3 regions of the Paenarthrobacter sp. NPDC057355 genome follow, and region 2 is predicted to be linked to each of the others. Evidence: riboswitches for the same ligand, from Rfam matches in the RefSeq annotation. Region 2 holds a riboswitch; each other region holds the start of a gene.
What was found. A riboswitch is a leader RNA that binds a small molecule or an ion and turns the genes downstream of it on or off. The one in region 2 is predicted to bind glycine.
Positions count from the first base shown of each region.

Region 1: it holds a riboswitch for glycine, as region 2 does, so the genes downstream of both, gcvP (aminomethyl-transferring glycine dehydrogenase) here and gcvP (aminomethyl-transferring glycine dehydrogenase) in region 2, are expected to answer to the same signal.
Region 3: it holds a riboswitch for glycine, as region 2 does, so the genes downstream of both, cycA (D-serine/D-alanine/glycine transporter) here and gcvP (aminomethyl-transferring glycine dehydrogenase) in region 2, are expected to answer to the same signal.

Region 1 covers NZ_JBHVAL010000016.1:16,032-19,305, reverse strand. Annotated here, with positions in the region: gene ACFUOZ_RS16145 (PucR family transcriptional regulator) at 1-1,341, shown strand, start outside; glycine riboswitch at 1,428-1,527, shown strand; gene gcvP (aminomethyl-transferring glycine dehydrogenase) at 1,677-3,274, shown strand, end outside.
Region 2 covers NZ_JBHVAL010000004.1:38,516-41,789, reverse strand. Annotated here, with positions in the region: gene gcvP (aminomethyl-transferring glycine dehydrogenase) at 1-1,718, opposite strand, end outside; glycine riboswitch at 1,896-1,993, opposite strand; gene ACFUOZ_RS06860 (TetR/AcrR family transcriptional regulator) at 2,087-2,626, opposite strand; gene ACFUOZ_RS06855 (MFS transporter) at 2,700-3,274, shown strand, end outside.
Region 3 covers NZ_JBHVAL010000022.1:62,068-65,341, reverse strand. Annotated here, with positions in the region: gene ACFUOZ_RS19055 (FAD/NAD(P)-binding protein) at 1-1,734, shown strand, start outside; glycine riboswitch at 1,809-1,907, shown strand; gene cycA (D-serine/D-alanine/glycine transporter) at 2,053-3,274, shown strand, end outside.

The DNA of each region.
Region 1 (3,274 bases), on a different contig from region 2:
ACCAACGGGCTGTCCATCCCGCCGGATGCTGAAGGGCAGGTGGCGCTCGCCGAGGCATTGGTGGACGCGGGTGCCAGTGCGTTGGCGATTGGTGAAAAGATGCACGCGCCGCCGCTGACGTCTGGGTTCCTGGCTGCCTGCGAGCGGCTTCCGCTTCCCCTCCTCAACATCCCCTACCCGCTGCCGTTCATCGCCATTGCCAGGTCCGTGGCTGAGTCCTCGCTCCTCGAAGAATCCCGCCGCCTCCGCCAGACGGCACGCGTCTACGACCTCCTGCGCACCGCCGGTGCGTCGGAGGATCACTGGCAAAGCCTGGTGCTTCGGCTCGCGACGGAGCTCGATTCCGAGCTGTTCGTGGTGGACCGGCGTTGTCTCCATCCCTGGCATCCCGAGGGCCATTCCCTGCCGAAGTTCCTTGTGGAGGAATGGTCGCCGCAACCGGGCCGGGTGACTGTTGCGGGCAAGAACTTCCAGTGGCACCGGATCCGCGGCCGTCACGTGCTCACCATGGACATCCCCACCCACGCGAATGCGCTTCTGGTGGTGCTGCCCGGCAGCGAACCGCACCCTGACGCCGTCGTCCTTCTGCATGCCGCAACGGTGCTGGGACTCCAGCTGGCGCGGATCGTGCTCTCGCTCGAAGGTCGGCACCGGCTTGCCGGCGAGTTCCTCCTGCAGGCCCTCGATGGGCGGCTCGGAACGGGCGAGATCGAGCGTCGGTTGACGGCTTTCGAGGTACCTCCCCAAAAGTTCGTGGTCGCCTCGATGGCGGCGGACGACGGCGACAGGCTGGCCAACGTGCACGTCGAACTCTGGCGGCACGGCGTCCAGGCGGCCTCCTTGCGGCGGAACGACCGGTTGCATGTGGTGGTCGCCTCGGATGTCGCGGACGGCTTGTTGGTCCACTGCGCCGGGCCGGAAAGCGTCATCGGCGTCAGCTCGCCGGCCGCCGTCGCCGGGCTCCAGCAGGCCTTGCAGGAATCGCTGTGGGCGCTGGGTTCGGCCAAAGCCAACAAGCTCGGGCTGGCCCGGTACGCGGAGGGTCCCAGCTGGCTTGGACTGACGGGATTCGAGGAAGGAACCGCGTTGGTGCAGCGTCTCCTGGGTCCGGTTTTTGAGTACGAGCAGCGCCAGGACGGCGATCTGATGGTCACGTTGAGAACCTATTTGGACTCGCAGCGCTCATGGCAAAAAACCGCGTCCGCGCTCTTCACGCACCGGCAAACCATCATCTACAGAATCCGGAAAATCGGCGAACTGACGGGGCTGGACATGGGTGAGACGTCCACGTTGGCACAGCTCTGGCTTGCCTTGCAGATCCACGAGGCGATGCATGGCTGATCGCTGTGGGAAAGGTCGCGCCTTGCACTTTTTCGCAGCCACCCGCTATGGTGTGAAGCGTGTCACTGACGTGGCGCAATCGCTTTTGATCTGCGGCGGGAGAGTCCTGCCGGGTACATCCAGTCAGGCGCCGTAGGAGCAAATCCTCCCCAGGAATCTCTCAGGCCCATGTACCGCCGCGGCGAGGCAACTCTGGAAAGCAGTCCGGGCAACCGGGCTCACCGACGGTGCAAGTGGGCAACCAAGTCCACGGAATCTCTCAGGTCCAATACAGAGCGGGGAGGAACCCATATTCAACGTGGCGTCCCTTGGGCGCCTGAATCCTGGAGTTCCTCGTGACTGTTCAATCCTCCCCAACCGCTTTCGCGGACCGGCATATCGGCGCCCGTCGCCAGGCCGATGTTGACACCATGCTCAAGGCGATCGGCTATGACTCGGTTGATGGCCTTGTGGACGTTGCTGTCCCCGATTCCATCCGCCAGTCTTCGCCCCTGACCCTGCAGAAGGCGCTGAGCGAGACGCAGGTCCTGGCCGAGCTCCGCAAACTCGCGGCGAAGAACAAGACCGCCGTGCAGATGATCGGCCAGGGCTACTACGACACCATCACCCCGCCGGTGATCCGCCGCAACATCCTTGAAGCCCCGGCCTGGTACACCGCCTACACGCCGTACCAGCCCGAGATTTCACAGGGCCGCCTTGAGGCGCTGCTGAACTTCCAAACCATGGTCCAGGACCTCACCGGGCTCCCGATCGCCAACGCTTCGCTGCTGGATGAAGCCACTGCGGTGGCCGAAGCCGTGTTGCTGATGCGCCGGGCCAACAAAGCTGTGAAGGACGGCAAGACCGTCCTGGACGCCGACCTCCTCCCGCAGACCATCGCCATCGTCAAGGGCCGGGCCGAGGCGCTCGGCTTCGAGGTCCTCGTGGCTGACCTTTCGGCCGGATTGCCCGACGGCGACATCAACGGCGTCGTCCTCCAGCAGCCCGGCGTTTCCGGCCGGGTCTTCAACCACGCCCCCGTGATCGCTGCGGCGAAGGAACGGGGCGCGCTGGTCACCGTCGCGGCCGATCTGCTGGCGCTCACCCTCATCACGCCCCCGGGCGAACAGGGCGCGGACATCGCCGTCGGAACTGCGCAGCGCTTCGGTGTCCCGCTGTTCTTCGGTGGCCCGCATGCCGCTTACATGGCCGTCCGGAACGGCATGGAGCGCACGCTTCCCGGCCGCATCGTGGGTGTCTCCAAGGACAACGCGGGCGTGCCCGCGTACCGCTTGGCGCTGCAGACCCGCGAGCAGCACATCCGCCGCGAGAAGGCCACGTCCAACATCTGCACCGCGCAGGCATTGCTGGCCATCGTTGCCTCGATGTACGCCGTCTACCACGGCCCGGATGGCCTGAAGGCGATCGCCGAAACTGTCCACGGCCACGCCCGTGTGCTGGCTACTGCCTTGCAGAAGGCAGGCCGCGAACTGGTCGCCGACTCCTTCTTCGATACCCTCACCGTCCGCGTCCCAGGCAAGGCGGACAAGGTGATCGGCGCTGCCGAAGCACGCGGCATCAACCTCCGCTACATCGACGCCGACACCGTGGGTGTTTCCGTTGATGAAACCACGACGCCGGAGGTCCTATCCGCTGTCGCCGTCGCCTTTGGTGCGGGTCCCGTAGGGGACGCCGCCGGGTTCGAGCTGGCTTCCGACGTAGTCCGCACCTCCGACTTCCTGCAGCACCCGGTGTTCAACACGCACCGTTCCGAGACGCAGCTGTTGCGCTATATCCGCAAGCTGTCCGACCGGGACCTGGCCCTGGACCGCACCATGATTCCGCTGGGTTCGTGCACCATGAAGCTCAACGCCACCGCTGAAATGGAGGCTATTTCCTGGCCGGAGTTCGCCTCGATCCACCCGTTCGCGCCGGATCACCAGACTGAGGGTTG
Region 2 (3,274 bases):
ATCGCGAGGAGTCCGGCCAGCTCACCCTGGGAACCGGCGTTCGGCTGGATGGACACTTGGTCGTAACCGGTGATCTCGGTCAGCTGGGCTTCGAGGCCGGCGATCAGTTCGCGCCAGCCGGCTGTCTGCGAATCCGGAGCGAACGGGTGGATCGAGGCGAACTCCGGCCAGGAAATGGCTTCCATTTCAGCGGTGGCGTTGAGCTTCATGGTGCACGAACCCAGCGGGATCATCGTGCGGTCCAGCGCGAGGTCGCGGTCCGAGAGCTTGCGGATGTAGCGCAGGAGCTGGGTCTCGGAGCGGTGGGTGTTGAACACCGGGTGCTGCATGAACTCACTGGTGCGCTCAACGGCACCGTCCAGCGCGAAGCCTTCCGCGGACTCAACCACGGAAGCACCGAAGACCGCCGCGACATCGGCCACAACCTCGGAGGTGGTGGTTTCGTCCACCGAGATGCCCACCGTGTCCGTGTCTACGCCGCGCAGGTTGATCCCGCGAGCCTCGGCTGCCGCCACGAACTCTGCGGCCTTGCCCGGAACGCGAACGGTGACGGTGTCGAAGAACGAACCGTGAAGGACCTCGACGCCGGCAGCCTTCAGGGAGGCGGCCAGGGTGCGGGCGTGGCGGTTGGCGGTCTCGGCGATCGCCTTCAAGCCCTCGGGACCGTGGTAGACGGCGTACATCGAGGCAACGATGGCCAGGAGTGCCTGCGCGGTGCAGATGTTGGACGTGGCCTTCTCGCGGCGGATGTGCTGCTCGCGGGTCTGCAGCGCCAAGCGGTAGGCGGGGACACCGGCGTCGTCCTTGGAAACGCCAACCAGACGGCCCGGCATGGAACGCTCAAGACCCTTCTGGACGGCCATGTATGCGGCGTGCGGGCCACCGAAGAACAGCGGCACGCCCAGGCGCTGGGCAGAACCTACGGCGATGTCGGCGCCCTGCTCGCCCGGAGGGGTGATGAGGGTGAGGGAGAGAAGGTCGGCAGCGACGGTAACCAGCGCGCCGCGCTCTTTAGCCTCGGCGATGACGGCTGAGTGGTCGAAAACACGGCCGGAAACGCCTGGCTGCTGGAGGACGACGCCGTTGATGGCGCCGTCGGGCAATCCGGCGGAAAGGTCCGCGACCTCAACCTCGAAACCGAGGGCCTCGGCGCGGCCCTTCACGATGGCGATGGTCTGGGGCAGGCAGTCGGCGTCAAGGACGGTCTTGCCATCCTGGGCAGCCTTGTTCTTGTTGGCACGGCGCATCATGAGGACGGCTTCGGCCACTGCAGTGGCTTCGTCCAGCAGGGAGGCGTTGGCGATCGGCAGGCCAACGAGGTCCTGGACCATGGTCTGGAAGTTCAGGAGCGCTTCGAGGCGGCCCTGCGAGATCTCCGGCTGGTACGGCGTGTAGGCGGTGTACCAAGCCGGGGATTCAAGGATGTTGCGACGGATCACCGGCGGGGTGATGGTGTCGTAGTAGCCCTGGCCGATCATCTGCACGGCGGTCTTGTTCTTGGAGGCCAGCTTGCGCAGTTCCGCGAGGACTTCGACCTCGGAAAGGGCGTCCTGCAGGGTCAGTGCAACTTCTTGGCGGATGTCGTTGGGAACCGCAGTATCCACAAGGGCATCCACGGAGTCGTAACCCACGGACTTGAGCATGGTCTCAATGTCGGCCTGGCGGCGCGCGCCGATATGCCGATCAACGAAGGTGGTGGAGGCAGAACTAACCGTCACGAAGGAACTCCAATACTTGGGCGGCGTTTGGGTACGCCACAGCGGCTCGGGTTCCTCCCCGCTCTGTATTGGACCTGAGAGTTTCCGCGACTTGTCAGAACAACGACTCGCTTGCACCGTCGGTGAGCACAGCATCCCATGCCAAGGGCACGGTCGCCTGCTGCTTTCCAGAGTTGCCTCGCCGCGGCGGTGCGTGGGCCTGAGAGATTCCTGGGGAGGGTTTGCTCCTACGGCGCCTGCATCACGTGCTTGCAGGACTCTCCCGCCGCAGATCAAAGGCTTGTTCAATTGTGCGTGGCCGCCACACAGGGCACGCCACAAGGGTTAATTGTCCTACGTGCAAGCCCCCGCGGCAAATGGACGAAGCGTCACTTCCGCAAACGGTCCAGCACGCCCAACAGGATCTCGACGTCGGCCTCCCGCCCAGCGTTGCCGGCCTCCTGTCCGCCCTCAAACATCGCATTGAAATACAGTCCGTCACCCATATAACTGACGGCCTTGGCGACCTCCGGGCCGACGTCCTCAGCCAGCACTCCCAGCCACTGCTCCTGGATTCCGGCAAAGCGGCGGCGGGTCTCTTCGTGGGCCACCTCGGCCAGGCGGGTTGCGGCTACGAAGGCACGGTCCATGGGGGTTCCGCCCCACAGAGAAGTGCGTATGAAGTATGAAGCTGCCCCGTCCGGCGCTGCCTTCATCTGAACTATGTCCTGCTCCGCCAGTTCATCGAGGCGTTCGAGCAAGGCGCTGATCAGGGCCTCCTTGTTGGGGAAGTGGTACAGCAGCCCGCCTTTGGAGACCCCGGCCCGCTTGGCGACGGCGTCCAGGGTGGCTGCCCGCTCCCCTACCTCGATGAGGAGGGCTTCGAAGGCATCCAGGACGGCGTCCCGGGCAACTGGTTTTCGTGGCATATGTACATCATTCCCTAAAGCTTTACGGTTCCTGCATTTGTAACTATACCGTCTGGACGGTATAGTTACATGCATGTTCTCGCCGTCCTCAACCCAAGCACCCCGTTCCGTCAACCCCACCCAGGGGCAGGCAGCACCGTGGCGCGACTGGACGGCCCTGGCACTCCTGATGTTCCCTGTGCTGCTGGTGGCCGTCGACAACACCGCGCTCACCTTCGCCTTGCCCGAAATCGCCCGCTCCCTGGACGTCGGCGGCATCCAGCTCCTGTGGATCATTGACGCCTACCCGCTGGTTTTGGCGGCGCTCCTGGTGTCAATGGGCAACCTTGGCGACAGGATCGGACGACGCCGGTTGCTTCTGATCGGCAGCACAGGCTTCGCAGCGGTTTCGGCTGCTACGGCTTTCGCGCCCTCTGCTGAGTGGCTGATTGCCGGACGCGCCGCACTTGGCGTCTTCGGCGCCATGCTCATGCCCTCGACGCTGTCCCTGATCCGGAACATCTTCACCGACCCCAACCGCCGCCGGCTCGCGATCGCCGTGTGGGCTGCCGGCTTCTCCGGCGGCGCCGCACTGGGCCCGATCTTCGGCGGCTGGCTGGTGGAGCACTTCTGGTGGGGCGCCGTCTTCCTGGTGGCAGCTTTCCTGCT
Region 3 (3,274 bases), on a different contig from region 2:
GCCTTCTATCCCACGTTGATCCCCGAGGATCCGCGGCTCGCAACCCCGCTGGCTGGTGGCTCTTTCGACCAGTGGCGGGAGGCCCGGCGTCGTGATGGCGCGGGCCTGGACGAGGCCGAAAAAGCTGAGCTGGCCACCTTGGAATCCCACGATTTCCCCAGCCGTGCCCTGTATGGGCGCTATCTCCGCCAGACACTTGAGGAGATTCTGGACCGGCTGCCCGACGGCGTCGAGGTCACCTTCCACGAAACGCTCGCCGTTGCTGCGCGTCCGGTTGACGGGAAGTTCGACGTCGAACTTGCCAACGGCTCGAGCCTCACCGTCGGTTCCGTGGTGCTGGCGTTGGGACACATCGAATCGCGGCTGAACCCGGAGCAGAAGTCGTTCAAGCGCGCAGCCGACGAATTGGGCCTGCTGTACTTCCCGCCAGCGCCGCCGGCAGATGTCGACTGGCAGGCCGTTCCGGACAGCGAGCCCGTGCTGGTCCGCGGCATGGGCCTGAACTTCTTCGACGTGATGGGCCAGCTGACGGAGGGCCGCGGCGGCAAGTTTGTCGAGGCGGGAGTACCCGGGGCAGGGGTGCTGGAGTACCGGCCATCGGGTCGGGAGCCCAGGATTTTCGCAGCCTCCCGCAGGGGTACGCCGTACCGGGCCAAGGCCGGGCTGGACGGCTACTACCCACGCAGCATCACCATGCGGTACCTGACCGAAGCCGCAGTGGACCGTTTCCGGGCAGCAGGGATCCAGCCCGGTTTCGATCACGACCTTTGGCCGTTGCTGCACCGGGACGCGCTGTGGGCCTACTACTCAACACTGGCCCGGTCCCAGCCCGCCGCCATCAAGGATCCGGCGCAGTTCCTGGCCGACCTGCAGGACGCGCTCCAGCCGCATGCCCACACCACGGCGCACTGGGAAAACGACGTGGAAGCCCTGGTTGAAAAGCATGTTGTTGCTTCGCGCCGTTTGAATCTTCGTGGGCTCGCGGCGCCATTGGCGGGACGGACGTTCACATCCCGGCGTGACCTGGATGCCGCGATCACTGCCTACCTGGACGACGACGCCCGGCGCTCGGCTTTGGGTGAAGCGGACCCGGTGAAAATGGCCATCGGCGCACTCCACACCGGCCGGGCGATCCTTAAGACCGTCGTCGCGGACGGCGGGATCACCGACGAGTCGTGGTTGGCCGGGTTGCGCGGCTGGTTCGAATCGTTTGTCGAAGGACTGGCCAGCGGACCTCCCGCGCTCCGCTCGGAGCAGCTGGCCGCCTTGGCGCGTGCCGGCGTCGTAAGCTTTGTGGGACCGGACCCCAAGTTCAGCGTTGATCGGAGCGCAAAGGTGTTCCGGGCGGCTTCGCCATGGGTTCACGACGGTCCCGTGGAGGCACAGACCCTTATCGAGGCGATGTCGCCGGCGAACAGGGTGGGCATTAATATTTCCCCGCTGCTTGAGCAACTCATGTCAGACGGCCTGGTGCGGACCAAGATCATGATGAGCGTTGAGGGCACCCCCATGCAGACCACCGGCCTTGACGTCGAACCGCACCCGTACCGCCCGATAGCCGCCAACGGGTCCGTAACCGAAAACATGTACGTGCTCGGGCTGCAGCTGTCCGCGTCCCAGTGGGGCAATGCCATCGCTGCGGAGGCGCGTCCCCGCACCGGCCCCGCCTATGCCAGTGGCCAGCGGACCCTGCGCGACGCCGATGAAATCGCCCGTAGCATTCTGGGACTGTAGCGCCCCGGGGTTGCGCCGCCAGCCCACCTTCGTTACTGTGTGAGCTGCATCACCCGCAAGGGTGTGCGCGCTTTTGATCTGCGGCGGGAGAGCCCTGCCGGTACATTTCGTCAGGCGCCGTAGGAGCAAACCCTCCCCAGGAATCTCTCAGGCCCATGTACCGCCGCGGCGAGGCAACTCTGGAAAGCAGTCCGGCCACCGGACTCACCGAAGGTGCAAGCAGGCCCATGCCTGCGGAAACTCTCAGGTCTACCTACAGAGCGGGGAGGAACCCGAATCAATGCGGCACCCCTGTGCCGCCTGAACGACGGAGTTCCTTTGACGATTCATCCCACCACCGGCAACGATTCACCCCATCTCGAGCGCCAACTCAGCAACCGCCACATCCAGCTCATCGCCATCGGCGGAGCCATTGGAACCGGCCTGTTCATGGGCTCGGGCAAGACCATTTCCGCGGCCGGTCCGTCCGTCATTTTCGTGTACATGATCATCGGCTTCATGCTCTTCTTCGTCATGCGTGCCATGGGCGAACTGCTCCTGAGCAACCTGAATTACAAGTCCTTCAGCGATTTCGCCGCCGACCTCCTGGGTCCCTGGGCCGGCTTCTTCACCGGTTGGACCTACTGGTTCTGCTGGGTCATCACGGGCATCGCCGATGTCATTGCGATTGCCGGGTACTCGGAGGAGTTGTGGCCCGGACTGCCGTTGTGGATCCCGGGGCTCATCACCATCGGCATCCTGCTGCTCCTGAACCTGGCCACGGTCAAGGCCTTCGGCGAGACCGAATTCTGGTTCGCGCTCATCAAAATCGTGGCCATCGCGGCGCTCATTATTGTTGGCCTCTTCATGATCTTCAGCGGCTTCCAGTCCGACGCCGGACCGGCCAGCTTCAGCAACCTCTGGAGTCATGGCGGCTTCTTCCCGAACGAGTTCATGGGATTTGTTGCAGGATTCCAGATCGCCGTGTTCGCGTTCGTGGGCATTGAGCTGGTGGGCACCACCGCGGCTGAAGCCAAGGACCCGGAGAAGAACCTTCCCAAGGCCATCAACTCCATCCCCATCCGCGTGCTGCTCTTCTACGTAGGCGCGCTCATCATCCTCATGTCCGTCACTCCCTGGACCCAGTTCGCCGCGGGCCACAGCCCCTTCATTGCCATGTTCTCCCTGGCAGGCCTCGGCGCCGCCGCCACGATCGTGAACCTGGTGGTGCTGACCTCCGCCATGTCCTCGGCCAACTCCGGCATCTACTCCACGTCCCGCATGGTGTACGGCCTGGCCCAGGAAGGCGACGCGCCGGCCGTCTTCAGTGCCCTCTCCGGACGCAAAGTACCCCGCAACGCCCTGTTCCTTTCCTGCGTCCTGTTGCTGTCCGGCGTCGTGCTCATGTACGCCGGGCAGGACGTGGGCAAGGCGTTCGACATGGTCACCACAGTTTCGGCTGTCTGCTTCGTGTTCGTGTGGTCGATCATCCTGGCCAGCTACCTGGCCTTCAGGAAGCGCCGCCCCCACCTGCATGATTCTTCGGCCTTCAAGATGCCGG